3 regions of the Pseudomonas benzopyrenica genome follow, and region 2 is predicted to be linked to each of the others. Evidence: predicted binding sites of a transcription regulator. Region 2 holds the regulator's gene; each other region holds the start of a gene.
The links. The regulator FliA, encoded in region 2, starts transcription of late flagellar genes. The targets are predictions, from matches to a motif close to CTAAAGTTTNNNNNNNNNNNGCCGNTAA.
Positions count from the first base shown of each region.

Region 1: V6W80_RS20145 (methyl-accepting chemotaxis protein) is a predicted target of FliA. The motif match lies at 3,398-3,425, and genes of this name have one in related genera.
Region 3: V6W80_RS12610 (methyl-accepting chemotaxis protein) is a predicted target of FliA. The motif match lies at 2,837-2,864, and genes of this name have one in related genera.

Region 1 covers NZ_CP145723.1:4,245,024-4,251,001, forward strand. The annotation lists gene nhaA (Na+/H+ antiporter NhaA) at 1-298, opposite strand, end outside; gene V6W80_RS20140 (HPP family protein) at 556-1,725, shown strand; gene V6W80_RS20145 (methyl-accepting chemotaxis protein) at 1,730-3,355, opposite strand; gene V6W80_RS20150 (DUF4398 domain-containing protein) at 3,512-3,943, shown strand; partial or broken gene V6W80_RS20155 (DUF4398 domain-containing protein) at 3,974-4,357, shown strand; gene V6W80_RS20160 (zinc-dependent alcohol dehydrogenase family protein) at 4,463-5,470, shown strand; gene V6W80_RS20165 (response regulator) at 5,554-5,946, shown strand; gene V6W80_RS20170 (response regulator) at 5,943-5,978, opposite strand, start outside.
Region 2 covers NZ_CP145723.1:3,337,977-3,343,954, forward strand. The annotation lists gene V6W80_RS15785 (protein-glutamate methylesterase/protein-glutamine glutaminase) at 1-6, opposite strand, end outside; gene V6W80_RS15790 (chemotaxis protein CheA) at 89-2,332, opposite strand; gene V6W80_RS15795 (protein phosphatase CheZ) at 2,359-3,147, opposite strand; gene V6W80_RS15800 (chemotaxis response regulator CheY) at 3,167-3,541, opposite strand; gene fliA (RNA polymerase sigma factor FliA) at 3,629-4,369, opposite strand; gene fleN (flagellar synthesis regulator FleN) at 4,366-5,196, opposite strand; gene flhF (flagellar biosynthesis protein FlhF) at 5,289-5,978, opposite strand, start outside.
Region 3 covers NZ_CP145723.1:2,654,045-2,660,022, reverse strand. The annotation lists gene V6W80_RS12615 (hybrid sensor histidine kinase/response regulator) at 1-2,721, opposite strand, end outside; gene V6W80_RS12610 (methyl-accepting chemotaxis protein) at 2,947-4,566, shown strand; gene V6W80_RS12605 (hypothetical protein) at 4,722-5,030, shown strand; gene V6W80_RS12600 (GGDEF domain-containing protein) at 5,027-5,944, opposite strand.

The sequences.
Region 1 (5,978 bases), 910 kb from region 2:
GGCCCGGCAGGGCGCGATCGCCCCAGCTGGCGAGTTGGCCGACCGCCATTTCGCGCTTGATCTCCAGGCCCACCAGCAGAAAGAAGAGGGCCATCAGGCCGTCGTTGATCCAGTGACCGACGGAGAGCCCACCGACGTACCAATGCAGGCTGGCGAAGTAGCCCTCGGCCAGCGGCGAGTTGGCGACGATGAGGGCAATGGCCGCGGCGACCATCAATACGATGCCGCCGGCGGCCTCGGCGGCGCAGAAGCGCTGAACGAAGGCCAGGGCCTTGGTGGGGGAAGGTATGGATGACATGGGCAGCAGGACTCCTGCGCGGCGGCCCGACCTGCGCTCGATTCAACCTGTCCTACCGCGCGACTGCGGCGACACCCAGCCGATAATCCTACTACGGCGGACGGCCCCTCGCAGTAGAAAATCCACCTGGGGCGGCAGACGCTCTGGAGCGCTGCCTGACCGCTGGAAGAGGCGGCACAGGGGCCGGTTCGGTCTTGCCAGGGCGGCGTACAGGGAGGACCATCAGCGCCCTCGTTCTGCCTAGCAGCTGCTTTCCCATGTCCCAGGAACCCCTTACGCCCTCCCCCTCGCCCTCCCTTTCCGCGCGCCTGATCCAGGGCCTGCGGGCCTTCTGGCCCGCGCCGCTACCCATCGACGGGCGCGAGCGACTACGCGCCAGCCTGGGCGCCGGCCTCGGCATCCTGCTCGCGGCGCTGCTGGCGGCCTGGTGGCTGGAAGGCCAGCCGGTGCATCAGCACGGCGCCCTGGCACTGGCCCTGGTGGCGCCGCTGGGCGCCAGCGCCGTGCTGGTGTTCGCCCTGCCCTCCAGTCCCCTGGCGCAGCCCTGGTCGGTGGTGGGTGGCAATACCCTGGCGGCGCTGATCGGCATCGCCTGCGCGCGGTGGATTCCCGAAGCCAATCTGGCCGCCGCCGTGGCGGTCGCCCTGGCCATCGCCGCCATGTTCACCCTGCGCTGCCTGCACCCTCCGGGCGGCGCCTCGGCGCTGCTGATGGTGCTCATCGGTGCCCAGGACTTCAGCTATGCCTGGAGTCCGGTGGCGCTGGACTCGCTGCTGCTGGTGAGCGCCGGCCTGCTCTACAACAACCTGACCCGGCGCCCCTGGCCCCATGTGCCACGCCCGGCCGAGCCGAGCAGCGAGACGCACCTGCAGCGCGCCGACCTGGACGCCGTGCTGGCGCGCTACAACCAGGTGCTGGACATCAGCCGCGACGACCTCGCCGAATTGCTCGAACAGGTGGAGGCACGCGCCTACCAGCGCAAGATGGGCGAATTGCGCTGCGCCGACGTCATGAGCCAGCAACCGGTGACGGCCCGCGCCGAGATGCCGCTGCAGGAAGCCTGGGCGCTGATGCGCGCCCGGCGCATCAAGGCGCTGCCGGTGGTGGATCGCCAGGGCTATCTGCTGGGCATCGTCACCGTCGCCGATTTCATGCGGCAGATCGACCTGGACGTGCACGAGGGCCTCGGCTGGCGCCTGCGCTCCCTGGTCCGGCCGAAGGCGCGCCAGGACGAACACAGCGTCGGCCGCATCATGACCCGTACCGTGCGGGTGGCCAGCGCCGACCGCTTGCTGATCGATCTGGTACCGGTGTTTTCCGAGAACGGCCACCGCCACATCCCCATCATCGACGGCTCGCGCCGCCTGGTGGGCATCATCACCCAGTCGGATCTGATCCGGGCGCTGTACCAGGCGGTGCGCGTCTAGCGGTTCAGACCTGGAAGCGATTCACCAGCCCCTGCAGATCCACCGCCAGCCGGGACAATTCCTGGCTGGCGGCACTGGTCTGGCGGGCTCCGTCGGCGGACTGGGTGGAGAGATCGCGGATGTTGACCAGATTGCGATCCACTTCACGGGCCACCTGGGCCTGCTCTTCGGCCGCGCTGGCGATCACCAGATTGCGCTCGTACATCTCGCCGATGCGGCTGTTGATCTCGTCCAGCGCCACCCCGGCGGTTTCCGCCAGGGCCCGCGTGGCCTGGGCGCGCTGACTGCTGCTGTGCATGGAGCCCAGGGCCTGGCTGGCGCCGCTGCGCATGCCCGAGACCATCTGCTCGATCTCCAGGGTGGACTGCTGGGTACGGCTGGCCAGAGCGCGCACCTCGTCGGCCACCACGGCGAAACCACGTCCGGCCTCACCGGCCCGCGCCGCCTCGATGGCGGCATTGAGCGCCAGCAGGTTGGTCTGCTCGGCGATGGCGCGAATGACGTCGAGCACCTTGCCGATGTCCTGGGACTGCTCGGCCAGGCGCTGGACCACCGTCCCGGTGGCCACGACCTCGTCGGACAGCGCCTCGATGGCGCCCAGGGTTTCCGCGACGCGAGTCTGGCCTTGCTGCGCGGCCTGGCTGGAGGCCCGCGAGGCTTCGGAGGTGGAGACGGCGTTGCGCGCCACCTCGTCCACCGCGGTGCTCATCTCGGTGACGGCGGTAGCGGCCTGTTCGATCTCCTGGTTCTGCTGCTGCAGGCCCTGGCCCGCGGCCTCGGTGACCGCATTGAGCTCTTCGGCGGCGGTGGCCAACTGGGTGGAGGAGCCGGCGATGCGCGAGAGGGTCTCACGCAACTGCCCCTGCATCTGCTGCAAGGCGCGCTGCAATTCGCTCACCTCGTCACGCCCCTGCACCGCCAGGGTCTGGGTCAGGTCGCCCTGGGCGACACGGCGGGCGGCCAGCAGCGCTTCGCGTAGCGGTCCGACGATGCTGCGGGTCAGCAGCCAGGCCATGAGCACCGTGGCCAGGGCGGCCAGGACGATCACCGCGATGACGATCAGCCGTGAAGCCTCATAGCGATCCGCCGAGACCTTGCCATCGCGCTCGATACCCTCGGCATAGAGGTCGCCCAACTCGCCCAGCTGCTTGCCGGTGCCGTCCACCACGGGTTTCATGTCCACCAGGGTCAGTTTGTTGAGCGCGGCGGTATCGCCCCGCCGCGCCAGGGCGAAGGACTCGGTCATGCCCTGCTGATAGGTGGCGAAATCGCGCTTGAACAGATCCCAGCGCTGGTGCTCCTCGGGGGTGTCGACAAAGACCTCATAGGCCTTGATGCCCTCCATGAGCACCTTGTTGCGCGCCTCATACTGGCTGACATAGGTGTCGATGTTGCGCGGTTCCGGGTCCAGCGCCAGCCGCAAGGAGATGGTGCGGATGCGCAGCATGTTCTCGCGGATGGCGTCCACCGCGCGGATGCTCGGCACCCAGTCGCGCTCCGTCACCACCTGGCGTTCGCGGATACCCGCCATCTGCGCCAGGGAAAACAGGCCGAGAAAAGCCACCATCAGGGCGATCAGGCCGAAGCCTAGCGCCGCGCGGGGCGCGATGTTGCAATTGCGTAACAGCATGGAATCTCCGTGGCCGCTGGCCCTGTTGTTGTCTGACAACGTATATCGGCCAGGACACCCTGCCCTTTAGCGCAGCGGTTGCAGCGAACCTCGCCGCGTTTTCGCCGTCTCACAGGCACTGTCGCCCATTCCGGGCGACCTGCCAGGAATGTTCGGATGAAAACCGGTCCCTCTCGCGCCTCCCCGTTCTCCGCGCCTCGTGCGCTGCTCGCCAGCCTGGTCCTGGGTGGCGGTCTGCTCCTCGCGGGCTGCGCCGGCAATCCGCCGACCGCGCAGATGGCCGTGACCCAATCGGCCGTCAACGAAGCCGTGAGTGGCGGCGGCAACCAGTTCGCCCCGATCGAGACCAAGTCGGCTCAGGACAAGTGGACCCAGGCCCAGGCGGCCCTGTCCAACGAGAAATACGACGACGCCAAGCGCCTGGCCGAGCAGGCCGAGTGGGATGCCCGCCTGGCGACTCGCAAGACCCAGGCCGCCAAGGCCGCGGCGGCGCTGCAGGATGCCCAGAACAGCATCCAGCAGATCCGCGAGGAAGGTCAGATCAACCTCCAGCTGCAACAGAATCTACAGAAAAAGGTGCAGCAGTAAGGCTGCCCGCTCTCTTGAAGGACGAAACCCATGCGTAAACGTTTTCTGCTTCCGGTACTGTCGGCCCTGACCCTCACCCTGGCCGCCTGCGCCACCCCGCCCAACCCCAACCTGGAAAAGGCGCGCAACGACTACGCCGCCCTCGAATCCCAGCCCCAGGCCACCCAGCTGGCGGCGCTGGAAACCAAGGATGCCGGCACCTGGCTGGCCAAGACCGACAAGGCCTACAAGGACGGTGAGAACGAGCGCACCGTCGACCAGCTGGCCTACTTGACCCAGCAACGCATCCAGACCGCCATGCAGACCATCAAGCTGCGCATGGCCGAGGCCGAGCTGAAGAAGGTCGATGCCCAGCGCGGCGAAACCCGCCTGAACACCCGCACCGAGCAGCTGCAGCAACTGCAGAAGGCGATCAAGTAAGGCCATGGGTGCAGGACTCCTTTGGGAATCCTGCACCCGGCACCGTGGTCCTCTACAGACCCGCGAGCGTCCTGCTCGCCATAGTCCGGAGGATCTTTCATGCACGCCATACGCCTACGCAAACCCGGTGGTCTGGATCAGCTGGAACACTGTGAACTGCCCGATCCCGGTCAGCCCGGAGCCGGCGAGATCCGTGTGCGGATCAAGGCCAGCTCGCTGAATTTCCATGATCTGGGCGTGGTGCTCGGCAAGATGCCGACCGCCGATGGGCGCATTCCCATGTCCGATGGCGCCGGGGTGGTCGAGGCCGTGGGCGCAGGCGTCAGCGAATTCGCCGTGGGCGATCAGGTGGTCTCGACCTTCTTTCCCCAGTGGTTGGACGGCGAGCCGACAATCGACGATTTCTCCACCACGCCCGGCGATGGCATCGACGGCTTCGCCTGCGAGGTAGTGGTGCGCCCGGCCACGGCCTTTACCCGCGCGCCCAAGGGCTACAGCCATGCCGAGGCGGCGACCCTGACCACCGCCGGGCTCACCGCCTGGCGTGCCCTGGTGGTGGACGGCAATCTCAAGCCCGGTGACAGCGTGCTGGTCATGGGCACCGGCGGGGTGTCCATCTTCGCCCTGCAGCTGGCCAAGGCCATGGGCGCCACGGTGATTGCCACCTCTTCGTCGGACGAGAAGCTGCAGCGTGCCTATGCCTTGGGCGCCGACCACCTGATCAACTACCGCGACGAGCCGGAATGGGGCGCCAAGGTGCAGGCCATCACCGGGGGGCGCGGCGTCGACATCGTGGTGGAAGTGGGCGGCCCGGCGACGCTGGCGCAATCCATCCAGGCCGCGCGCATCCATGGTCATCTGGCGCTGATCGGCGTGCTCACCGGCGTCGAGGGCCAGGTTCCCACCGCCAATCTGATGCGCCGTCACCAACGACTGCAGGGGTTGATCGTCGGCAGTCGCCGCCATCAGCAGGAGATGATCCAGGCGCTGGAGAGCAACGGGATCAAGCCGGTCATCGATCGCAGCTATCCCCTGGCCGAGATCGCCGAGGCCTTCGCCTTCCAGAAGGGCGGCAGCCATTTCGGCAAGATCGTCTTGGAGATCTGACAATGGTCAGACGAAAGCCAGACTGAGACCGACAGGGCTCTGCTAGACTTCCGGAATTGCCTCATCGCGTTCCGGATGTCCCGATGACTTCGTCTACCGCCCTGCCCTATGCCGTCGTCATCGAAGACAACAGTCTGCTCGCCGAGCTGCTGGGCAATCATCTCGAAGAACAATTGCAGTGGGCCTGTACCCGCTTCGACAATGCCGACGATGCCCTGGTGCATCTGCTGCAATGCCAGGAGGCGCCGGCCTTGGTCGTTACCGATCACTTGATGCCCGGCCAGTTGCGCGGCGGCGAGCTGGCGCAGATGCTGCTGCAGCGCTGGCCCGAGTTGCCCATGGTGATCACTTCCGGCTACGGCTACGAAATCACCACCACGCTGCCCCCTCAGGTGATCTTCCTGCAGAAGCCCTGGACGCTGGATGAGGTGGATTCGGCGGTACGCCTGGCGCGAGCGCGTCAGGCAGGCGACTAGACGCCCAGCTGACCGCAGGCCTTCAGCAACTG
Region 2 (5,978 bases):
CGGCATACGTTGAAACTCCTAACCTGGGGCGGCGCAGGCCACCCGATGGCGCCGAGCACGGGCCCGACGCCGCTCGTACCTGGCCGACTCAGAGCCCGCGACGGGCGTAGCGCTTGAGCATGCTGGGCACATCGAGGATGAGCGCGATGCGCCCGTCGCCGGTGATGGTCGCCCCGGACATGCCGGGCGTGCCCTGCAGCATCTTGCCGAGGGGCTTGATGACCACCTCTTCCTGGCCCACCAGCTGATCGACCACGAAGCCGATGCGCTGGGTGCCTACCGAGAGGATCACCACATGCCCTTCCCCCTGCTCGACATGGGCCGCATTGGGCACCAGCCAGCGCTTGAGGTAGAACAGCGGCAGCGCCTTGTCGCGTACCACCACCACTTCCTGGCCGTCCACCACGTTGGTGCGGGACAGGTCGAGGTGGAAGATCTCGTTGACGTTGACCAGCGGGAAGGCGAAGGCCTGGTTGCCCAGCATCACCATCAGCGTCGGCATGATCGCCAGGGTCAGGGGCACCTTGATGACGATCTTGGAGCCCTGGCCCTTGGTCGAGTAGACGTTCAGGGTACCGTTGAGCTGGCTGATCTTGGTCTTGACCACGTCCATGCCCACGCCGCGGCCGGAGATGTCGGAGATCTCAGCCTTGGTGGAGAAACCTGGAGCGAAGATCAAGTTGAAGCACTCGGTCTCGGTCAGACGATCGGCCGCGTCGCGGTCGAGCAGGCCCTTCTCCACTGCCTTGTTGCGCAGCAGATCCGCGTCCATGCCCTTGCCGTCGTCGGAGATCGACAGGAGGATGTGGTCGCCTTCCTGCTCGGCGGAGAGCACCACCCGTCCGGCGCGGGACTTGCCGTTCTCTTCGCGCTCGGCAGGGCCTTCGATGCCGTGGTCGACCGCGTTGCGCACCAGGTGCACCAGCGGATCGGCCAGGGCCTCGACCAGGTTCTTGTCCAGATCGGTTTCTTCGCCCACCAGTTCCAGGTTGATCTCTTTCTTCAGACTGCGCGCCAGATCGCGGACCAGGCGCGGGAAACGGCCGAAGACCTTCTTGATCGGCTGCATCCGGGTCTTCATGACCGAGGTCTGCAGGTCGGCGGTGACCACGTCGAGGTTGGACACGGCCTTGGCCATAGCCTCATCGCCGCTGTTCAGGCCCAGGCGGACCAGGCGGTTACGCACCAGCACCAGTTCACCGACCATGTTCATGATCTCGTCCAGGCGCGCGGTATCGACCCGCACGGTGGTCTCCGCCTCGCTGGTGGGACGCTCGGCAGGCGCTGCCGCCACCGCAGGCTTGGGCGCCGCGGCCTCGGCGACCGGCGTCGGCTTCGGTGCGGGTGCCGGCGCGGGCTGAGGCGCGGCGACGGGCGCCGGCGCTGCCGCAACGGGCGCAGCCACGGACTCAGCGGCTACAGCAGGACCACTGAACTTGCCCTTGCCGTGCAATTCGTCGAGCAGGGATTCGAATTCGTCGTCGGTGATCTCGTCACCACCCGTCGCGGCGGCTGGAGCCGCCGCAGCAGGCGCTGCTACAACCGGTGCCGCGGCCTCGTCCGCGACGAACTTGCCCTTGCCGTGCAATTCGTCGAGCAGGGCCTCGAATTCGTCGTCGGTGATGTCGTCGCCACCAGCCGCAGCCACGGCAGGAGCCGCAGCGACAACCGGCGCGGTGGCCGGTGCCTCGTTGAACTTGCCCTTGCCATGCAACTGATCGAGCAGGGCCTCGAATTCGTCATCGGTGATGTCGTCGCCACTGGCGGCCGCAGGCGTTGCCGCTGCCGCGCTCGGCTCGCTGCCCAGGGCATCGAGCAGATTCTGGAAATCGGCATCGCTCAGCTCCGGCTCGGCGGCCGCCGGGGCGGTCGGCGCGGGCGCTGCGGCCACGACCGGGGTGGCAGTCACGGGCGCAGCCGGGACCGGCGCCGGCTCGCTGCCAGCGGGCTCGGCCAGGCGGGCCAGGGCCGCCAGCAATTCAGGCGAGGCCGGGGTCGGCTCTTCGCGTTCACGGACTTGACCGAACATCTCGTTGACGGAATCCAGTGCCTGCAGCACCACATCCATCAGCTCGGCATCCACGCGGCGTTCGCCCTTGCGCAGGATGTCGAATACGTTTTCCGCGATATGGCAGCACTCGACCAGGGTATGGAGCTGCAGGAAACCGGCACCGCCCTTTACGGTATGGAAGCCACGGAAAATGGCGTTCAGCAGATCCATGTCATCCGGGCGGCTTTCCAGCTCGACCAATTGTTCGGACAACTGTTCGAGAATCTCGCCGGCCTCTACCAGGAAATCCTGGAGGATTTCTTCATCGGCGTCGAAGCTCATTCCTGCACTCCCCAAGAGGGTCTGGGTCAGAAGCCCAGACTGGATAGAAGATCGTCGACGTCGACCTGAGCGGCCACGACGTCTTCACGCTTATCGGCATGAATCTGCGGACCTTCACCCTTCATCGTCTTTTCTTTTCGATTCTGTTCGATCAGCGCGGTGTGATCGTGACTGAAGCCGGTATAGCGATCGACCTGGCTGGCCATCATCACCAGCTTGACGAGGTCTTTCTCGATCTGCCCGACGAGGTTGACCACGCGTTTGATCACCTGACCGGTGAGGTCCTGGTAATCCTGCGCCAGGAGGATGTCGTTGAGCTTGGACGACAGTTGTTCGGCGCTGCTCTCGCTGTGGCTGAGGAAGGCATCGACGCGCTTGGCCAACTCGCGGAATTCGTCCGCGCCCATTTCCCGGCGCATGAACTTCTTCCAGTCGGCATGCACGGCACGGGCTTCGTCACCGAAGTTGCCTACCAGCGGGGCACTCTCCTCCACCAGATCCATGGTCCGGTTGGCGGCGTTCTCGGTCATCTTCACCACGTAGGAGAGACGATCGGTGGCATCGCTGATCTGGGAGACCTCTTCGCCGGCCATGCCGCGCGGATCGATCTCGAAGTTGACGATGGCGTTGTGCAATTCGCGGGTCAGCTTGCCGACTTCCTGGTAGAGCCCCCGGTCACGCAGTTGATTGAGCTCGTTGATGACATGCACGGCCTGGGTGAAATCGCCGCTTTCCAGGCATTTCACCAACTCTTGGGCGTGCTGTTTGAGATTCGACTCGAAGTCGCTGAAGCTGTTGGAGCCAAGCTGATCCATAACGTCCCCGCGGCTTTCTTCAGCCGTTCACCCGCTCGAAGATCTTGTCGATCTTTTCTTTCAGCACCTGGGCGGTGAAAGGCTTGACCACATAGCCGTTCACGCCGGCCTGAGCGGCCTCGATGATCTGCTCGCGCTTGGCTTCGGCGGTCACCATCAGCACCGGCAGGGTTTTCAGCCGCGCGTCGGCGCGGACCTGACGCAGCAGGTCAATGCCGGTCATGCCAGGCATGTTCCAGTCGGTGACGAGAAAATCGAAGTTGCCGCTCTGCAACATCGGCAGTGCGGTGTTGCCGTCGTCTGCTTCGGCGGTATTGGTGAATCCCAGATCGCGCAGCAAATTCTTGATGATGCGTCTCATCGTGGAAAAATCGTCCACGATGAGGATTTTCATGTTCTTGTCCAAGTCGACCTCCGTCCTAATCCGCACACACGCCATGAGGCGCGTCTAAGCAATCGTAGTAGCCTGAGTACCAGCCGGTTAACGCGAACGCCATTCCGCCAGCCGCGCCCGCAGGCGTGCCGCGCATTGACTGTGAAGCTGGCAGACGCGTGACTCGCTCACGCCCAGCACCTCGCCGATTTCCTTGAGGTTGAGTTCCTCGTCGTAATACAGCGAGAGCACCAGACGTTCACGCTCCGGAAGATTGGCGATGGCGTCGGCCAGGGCCTTGCGGAAGCGCTGATCTTCCAGACCGCGACCGGGTTCGAGTTCATGCGAACCGCTCTCCTCGAGCCCATGCTCACCACCCTCCATGAGGTCGTCGAAACTGAACAGGCGACTCCCCATGGTGTCGCCAAGGATGCCGTAGTACTCATCCAGACTCAATTTAAGTTCGGCCGCGACCTCGGAATCTTTAGCGTCGCGACCCGTCCGCGCTTCCACTGCACGAATGGCGTCGGTGACCATGCGCGTGTTGCGATGCACCGAGCGCGGCGCCCAGTCACCCTTGCGCACCTCGTCGAGCATGGCGCCGCGGATGCGGATGCCGGCGTAGGTCTCGAAGCTGGCGCCCTTGCCGGCGTCATATTTGCGTGAGGCCTCCAGCAGCCCAATCATGCCAGCCTGCATCAGGTCTTCGACCTGCACGCTGGCCGGCAGACGCGCCAGGAGGTGGTAGGCGATGCGTTTCACCAACGGCGCATAGCGGTTGATGAGTTGCTCCTGCTGGGTACGTTCCGAGGTTTTGCTGTACATGCGAAGCCCGCTGGATGCTGTCATGCGTGGGTACCGATGGCTGGTTGCACAAGGCGCTCGACAAAGAACTCGAGATGGCCGCGCGGATTGGCAGGCAGCGGCCAGCCATCGACTTTCTGGGCCACCGCACGAAAGGCCAGCGAGGCCTTGGCACGCGGAAAGGCTTCAAACACGGGGCGCTGCTTCTGCACGGCTTTGCGCACCGCCTCATCGAACGGAATGGCGCCCACGTATTGCAGGGCGACATCCAGGAATCTGTCGGTCACCTTGGTCAGCTTAGCAAAGAGATTGCGACCTTCCTGGGGCGTCAGCGCCATGTTCGCCAGAACCCGGAACCGGGTGACGCCATGGTCGCGATTGAGCAGCTTGATCAGGGCGTAGGCGTCGGTGATGGAGGTGGGTTCGTCGCACACCACCACCAGGACTTCCTGGGCGGCGCGAACGAAGCTGACCACCTGATCGCCGATGCCGGCAGCGGTATCGACGATGAGCACGTCGAGGTTCTCGCTAATGTCGCTGAAGGCCTGGATCAGGCCCGCGTGCTGGGCCGGCGTCAGATTGACCATCGCCTGGGTGCCCGAGGCCGCCGGGACGATGCGGATGCCGCCCGGGCCGTGCAGCAGCACGTCGCGCAGCTCGCACTCGCCGGAGATGACGTCGGCCAGGGTGCGCTTGGGCGACAGGCCGAGCAGAACGTCGATGTTGGCAAGGCCCAGGTCGGCGTCGAGCAGCATGACGCGCCGCCCGATATCGGCCAGGGCCAAGGCCAGGTTGACCGACACGTTGGTCTTGCCGACACCGCCTTTACCGCCCGTGACCGCTATGACTTGGACGGGATGCATGCTACCCATTGCCTGATACCTTTGATTGAAATCCGTCACACTTTAGACCAAGTGCATTTGGCGTGCCCAGGCATGCGATGCACCACTACCGTTCGTCTGCGCTAACCGGCGCGGCGGGCATTGCTCTGATACAGGCCGGCCAGCATGCCAGCCATGGTTTCTTCGCTCGGCTCCTCGGGTGCCTGCAGGCTCACGGCGCGGCTTACCAACTGGTGGCTGCGCGCCGGATGCAGGTCGTCCGGGATGCGCGGGCCGTCGGCGATGTAGGCCACCGGCAGGCGCTGGCTGATGGCCAGGCCCAGGGCTTCGCCGAGGCTGGCGGCTTCGTCCAGCTTGGTCAGCACGCAGCCGCTCAGGCCGCAGCGCCGATAGCTGTGGTAGGCCGCCTTGAGCACCTGGCTCTGGCTGGTGACGCCCAGCACCAGGTAGTTGCGAATCTTCAGCTGGCGGTTGGCCAGGGCTTCGAGCTGCGCCTTGAGCGCCGGATCGTTGGCGGGCATGCCCGCGGTGTCGATCAGCACCAGGCGCTTGCGCGCCAGGGGGGCCAGGGCCTGTGCCAGGGACTGGCCCGGATCGACCAGGGTTACCGGTACGTCGAGGATGCGGCCCAGGGTCTTGATCTGCTCCTGGGCACCGATGCGGAAGCTGTCCATGCTGACCAGCGCCAGGCTCTGGGGGCCGTACTTGAGCACGTAATTGGCGGCGAGCTTGGCCAGGGTGGTGGTCTTGCCCATGCCGGCCGGACCGACGAAGGCGACGACACCGCCCTCCTCCAGGATCTTGGCGTCGGT
Region 3 (5,978 bases), 680 kb from region 2:
CGAGGCGGCCGCTACGGCCTCCTGCTCTGTGGCCGGGGGCGCCACCGTCAGTGGCAGGTTCACGGTGAAGCGGCTGCCCTGGCCCAGGCCGGCGCTGGTGGCGGCGATGTCGCCGCCCTGCAGCCGTGCCAGCTCGCGGGAAAGGGCCAGGCCGATACCCAGGCCAGGCGAACGCTCCGCCAGGCGTGGATCGATCTGGCCGAACATCTGGAACAGATCGCTCAGGCGTTCCGGGGCGATACCGATGCCGTTGTCGGCAATCTCCACCCGTACCTCTTCGTCAACCGTGGAGACGGCGAGCACGATCCGACCGCCCTCCGGGGTGTAGCGGGCGGCATTGCCCAGCAGGTTGACGAAGATCTGCTCCAGGCGCAGCGGGTCGGCGTACAGCCAGAGCGGCGCCTCGGGCAGGTGCAGGTCGAAGCGCTGGTGCTTGTCCTGCATCGGCGCCAGGGTCGCATCGGCCGCTGCCTCGAGTACCGACTGCAGGGTGACGAAGGTATTGTGCAGGGTGATGCGGCCGAAGGTGATGCGCGAGATATCCAGCAGGTCGTTGAGCAGGGCGCCCATGCGCTCCACCTGCCGCTCGATGGTCTGGCAACTGCGCTGTTGCTGTTCGGGCGACGCCTGCGGCGCGGCGATCAGTGCCGCCGCGTGGCGAATGGGCGCCAGGGGATTGCGCAGTTCATGGGCCAGCACGGCGAGGAATTCGTCCTTTTGCCGATCGTTGTCGCGCAGCTGCTGCTCCTGGCGCTTGCGTTCGCTGATGTCCAGAAACCACACCGCGACGTTGCCGTCGAAGGGCGTGGCGCCGATCTGCAGCCAGCAACTGGCGCCCTGGGCATCCGGCCCCTGCAATTCGACGGACCAGGCGACTTCCTCGGCCTGGTGGTCCGCGCAGAGCTGCAGGATGCGGGTGCTGGCCCAGGGCAGGCGGGCGTTGGCGTCACGGCTGTCGAGACCCAGGGTGGTGGTCCCAGTGGGGTTGAGATAGTCCCAGGCGAAAGTGCCTTCGGCAGCGGGCACGGCGATGCCGAAGGAGACCTGCGAGCTTTCCAGCGCCACCCGCAGGCGGCGTTGCGACCGCAGGGCAGCCTCCTGGATACGGGCACGATCGATCACCAGCACCGCCTTGGACGCGCACAGGTCGGCCAGGCGCTGCTCGCGCGGCGTGGGCTCGCGTGCCTCCGGCAGGTGCACGGTGAGGGCGCCCAGGGTGCCGTGCAGGGTGCTGCGCAGCGGCACGGCATGTACGGCTGCGAAACCCAGGCGGCAGCCGATGGCGGCCAGGGCGGCGAGCTCGGATGCCTTTGCCAGGTCGGGCACCAGCACCCGTTCACCCTGCTCGATGGCGGCTGCACAGACGCTCTCCGCGGGAGCCAGGGCGGTCAGGCGTGCCTGGTCCTCGGCCGAGAAACCGGCGGTGACATGGAGCCGTGGCGGCTGGCCGTCTTCCAGCAAGGACACGCAGCCCAGGGGCGTCTGATGAAAGCGACAGAGGACGTCGAGAATCTCCTGCAGCTGCTGTGGCAGTGAAGGCAGTTGCAGCAGGCGATGATTGAGCCGTTGCAGGATTTCCAGGTCGGCGACCTGCAACTGCAGCTGCGCCTGGCTCAGTTGCAGGCCGCGCAGGTAGTCGTCGCGCTCCTCTTCGATCAGCCGCCGGGCTTCGGCGGCGGCCAGCAGCGCTTCGCCCACCTGGCGGATCTCCAGCACGTCGCTGTCGGGCAATACCGGCGGCAGGCGCCTGCCCAGGGCCTGAGCGGCCTCCTGTAGGGCCTGCACCGGACGGTTGATGCGCCGTGACAGCAGCAGGGCTACCGTCCAGGCAAAGGCTACCGACAGCACCAGGCCGCCGCCATAGAGGGCGAAGGAGCGATTGGCGGCCGCGGCCACCTCTTCGGTGGGGATCGCCGTGGTCACCGTCCAGCCGGAATCGGGCAGGCGCACGAAGGCCGTATAGACGTCGTGGCCTTCCCGGGTACGCGAAGTGCCGACGCCTTCTTCGCCCGGCTGCGCCAGGATCTCCGCCAGACCTGGCAGGGCCGGCTCGCCCAGGCTTTCCTCGTGCCGGCTGGTACGAGCGATGCGCCGGCCATGGCGATCGAATATCGAACCCACCCAGTCCTTGGGCAGGGCACGGGTCAGGCGCGCCGCGCGGATGCTCTCCGGCGTCATTACCGCGGTCAGCACGAAATTCAGTCGACCCTCGCGCAGCACCGGGACCCGGATCGGAAAGGCCAGAAGGCCGGCGGGACCGCGGCCGAGTTGCCCGATCACTGGCCGGCGTTGGGCGAGTACCTCGGCAAAGCTGTCCGGTTCGGCGAGAGGACCGCCAACGGGCCGGTTGACGCTCGATATGCGCCGGACGACCTGGCCGTCCGGCGTGGCGAGCAGCACCGTTCGCCAACCTGGCACCAGCGGCAGGATGCGCCCGACCAGGGTTTCGAAATCGCTCAGGTCGCCCGTCCGCAACAGGGGCGACTCGGCCAGCGCCTGGAGAATGGTCACTGAGCGGCGCAATTCGCTTTCGATGGTGGTCGCGGCTTGGCGACTGGACTCCAGTGCCCGCTGTTCGGCTTCGTGCTGCTGGTGTTGCACGAGCAGCCAGAGTCCCAGGCCGGCTACCAGCGCCAGGGGCACGATTCCGGCGAAGGCGATGGCCAGCAGGCGATTGCGCAACGGGACCAGACGCGCAGGGCGAAGCTTCGTCGGCGGCATGGGGATTTCGATTGAGGAAAAGTCTCATTCTAGCCTGACTGTGCATGGCATTTTGCCAGGGCGGCGGTTGCTCGTCAGGTTGACACATTCCCCTGGAGCCCGCGTCAGCTCTAGCCTGCAGCTCGTGGGGGGTACGCCGTTGATCGCCGATGGGTGGCTATTCAGCCAGTAACGGTAGCGCCGACCAGAAGGGGTGAATACGCCTTTCCTGCCTGGAGTTGCGCCATGCGTACCCTGAAATTGTCGGCCCGTTCGGCCGTGTGTTTTGCCGCCGTTACCCTGTTGCTGCTGGTACTGGCGGTTACTTCGGCCGTGGGCTTGAATTCCCTGTACCAGGCCGAACAGGATGTCGAGACCAACTGGATGGCCAGCATCGCGCAAACGGCGAAGATGGATAGCCTGGTACTCAGGTTGCGTCTGGAAACCCTGCGCATGGTGGCGTCGGAAGACGAGCAGATGAAGCAGACCGCCGCGGCGACCATCGCCCAGGCGCGGGGCCAGTTGCAGCAGGAGGTAGCGGCGTACCAGGCCCTGGTCGCCTCGCCTGAAGAGCAACGATTGGCCGACGCCGTGTCCGCTGGCGTCAAGGCCTACGATGCGCGTCTCGACGAGATCATCGTCATCGCCCGGACGCGTCCGGCCAGCGAGGGAACCGCCTTCACCAATGCCAATATCCGTCCGCTGACCAACGATCTGCAAGAGAAGATCGTGGCCCTGGGTACCTTCAACGAACGCGGCGCCAAGCAGGCCGGCGAACTGGCCAGCCAGACCTACAGCCGCAACCTCTGGCTGCTCGGGGTGATTGCCGCCATCGCCATCGTGCTCACCGTGGTGCTGGCTGTGCTCTATACCCGCAGCATCCTGCAGCCGCTGCGCCAGGTGCTGGCCATCAACCGGCGCATCGCCGAGGGCGATCTGCGCGTCGAGGCGCAGGCGACCGGCCGCGACGAGATGGCCGAGCTGATGCGCGCCACGGTGCAGATGCAGCAGACCCTGCGCGACACCGTCAGCCACATTGGCGAGGCCTCGACGCAGCTGGCGTCCGCCGCCGAAGAGATGAATGCCGTGACCGACGAGGCCAGCCGTGGCCTGCAGCGCCAGAATGGCGAGGTGGAGCAGGCTGCCGCGGCGGTCAACGAGATGACCGCCGCCGTCGAGGAAGTGGCGCGCAACGCCGCCTCGGCCTCGACGTCCGCGCAGCAATCGGAGCGCTCGACCGGTCTGGGCGCGGCCCGGGTCACCGAAACCGTCAATGCCATCCATTCGCTGACGGGCACCGTGTCCCATACCAGCGAGCAGATCGTCGCCCTGGCCGGACAGGCCCAGGGCATCGCCACCGTGGTCGATGTGATCCGCGGCATCGCCGAGCAGACCAACCTCCTGGCGCTGAACGCCGCCATCGAGGCCGCCCGCGCCGGTGAACAGGGCCGCGGCTTTGCCGTAGTCGCCGACGAGGTGCGCGCCCTGGCCCACCGGACCCAGGAATCCACCCGTGAAATCGAGCAGATGATCGGCGGCATCCAGAGCGGTTCGGAAGGCGCCGTGCAGGCCATGCAGCGCAGCCGTGACGAGGCTACCGCGACCCTGAAGATCGCCAACGAAGCCGGCGCCGCCCTGGAGGAAATCGCCCGCTCCATCACCGAGATCAACGAGCGCAACTTCCTCATCGCCACGGCATCGGAAGAGCAGGCCCAGGTCGCCCGGTCGGTGGACCAGAACCTGGTCAGCATCCGCGATCTGTCGATCCAGACCTCGGCCGGTGCCCACCAGACCGCTGCGGCGGCCCATGAGGTCTCGCGCCTGGCGGTGGACATGAATCGTCTGGTTGGCCGCTTCTCGGTCTGATCCGGACGTAAAGGTCAGGAAAGGCCCTGCCGAGAGAGCCTCGGTGGGGCCTTTTCGTTTCCAGGCTGCTGGCGGGCAGGGGTTGCAGGACCAACGGACGGGAACCCATCCGGGGTGCGTCAGGGTCTGCAGCCAATACCCCAGGAGAGACGGCCATGTACCTCGTCCAGTTGCTGCTACCCCTCAACGACAATGACGGCCAGCGCCTGCCAGGGGCGCTGTTTCAGGAGGTGCGCCAGGTGTTGGTCGAGCGCTTCGGCGGCCTGACCGCCTTCAGCCGGGCCCCGGTCGAAGGTCTGTGCCAGGACGCGGCGGACCGGGTCGAGGACGATGAGTTGCTGGTCTACGAAGTGATGACCGAGACCCTGGATCGGGCCTGGTGGGACGGCTATCGCCGCCAGCTGGAAACGGCCTTCCGCCAGCGCGAAATCCTGATTCGCGCCCAGCCCACGGAACGACTCTAGGCCTCGGCCAGTACGACCCGCGCGCGTCCAGCCCGCTTGGCCTGGTAAAGGGCGGCGTCCGCCCGACGGATCAGCTCATGGACGTTGAGCGTGCCATCGGCACAGTGGGCGATGCCGATGGATGAGGTGGTACTCAGGGTGACGCCCTGGATGTGCCAGGGCTCTTGCAGGGCACGGCACAGGCGCTCGGCCATGGCCAGGGCGGCGGTGGGCGTGGTATCGCACAGGTAGACGATGAATTCGTCACCGCCGATACGGCCGAGCAGATCCTCCCGCCGTAGGCAGGCGCTGACCCGGGCGACGAAGGCCACCAGCAGCAGATCGCCGAACTCGTGGCCGAATTCGTCGTTGATGGCCTTGAAGCGGTCGAGATCCAGGTAGAAGAGGGCACAGGGGCCGCTGGCGTCGCTGGCTCTGTGGCGTGCGATCTGGTCGAGAATGCTGCGCCGATTGGCGACCCCGGTCAGGGCATCCAGATAGGCCAGGGACTTGTAGCGACTCTCGCTTTCCTGCAAGGCGGTCTCCGCCAATTTGCGCTCGGTGACATTGCGGCTGACGATGGTCAGCAGCCGGCGTTCGCCTCGTGCGTCGAAGTGCGGGGTCTTGACCACTTCCCAGGTATTGATACGTCCATCCGGACCCATGAAGGACTTTTCGACCAGCGTAGGCGCGGCGTTTTGCCAAGCGAGTTCGTCGGTCTGGATGTTGTAGACGAACGCCTCGGCAAAGGCGGGAAAGCGCTCGATCAACTCGGCATCGGTGACGCCGACGTAGTCGAAGCCGACCATGGCATAGGCTTCGAGCACGATACGGTTGACGAACAGCCAACGTCCCTGACCGTCCTTGGCGACGATGAACTCCTGGATCGAGTCGAGGAGGGCGCGAAGATCGACAGCGGAATCGACAGGAGACATGGGCAGGGCCTGGAGGTCGAACGAATTGTCAGGT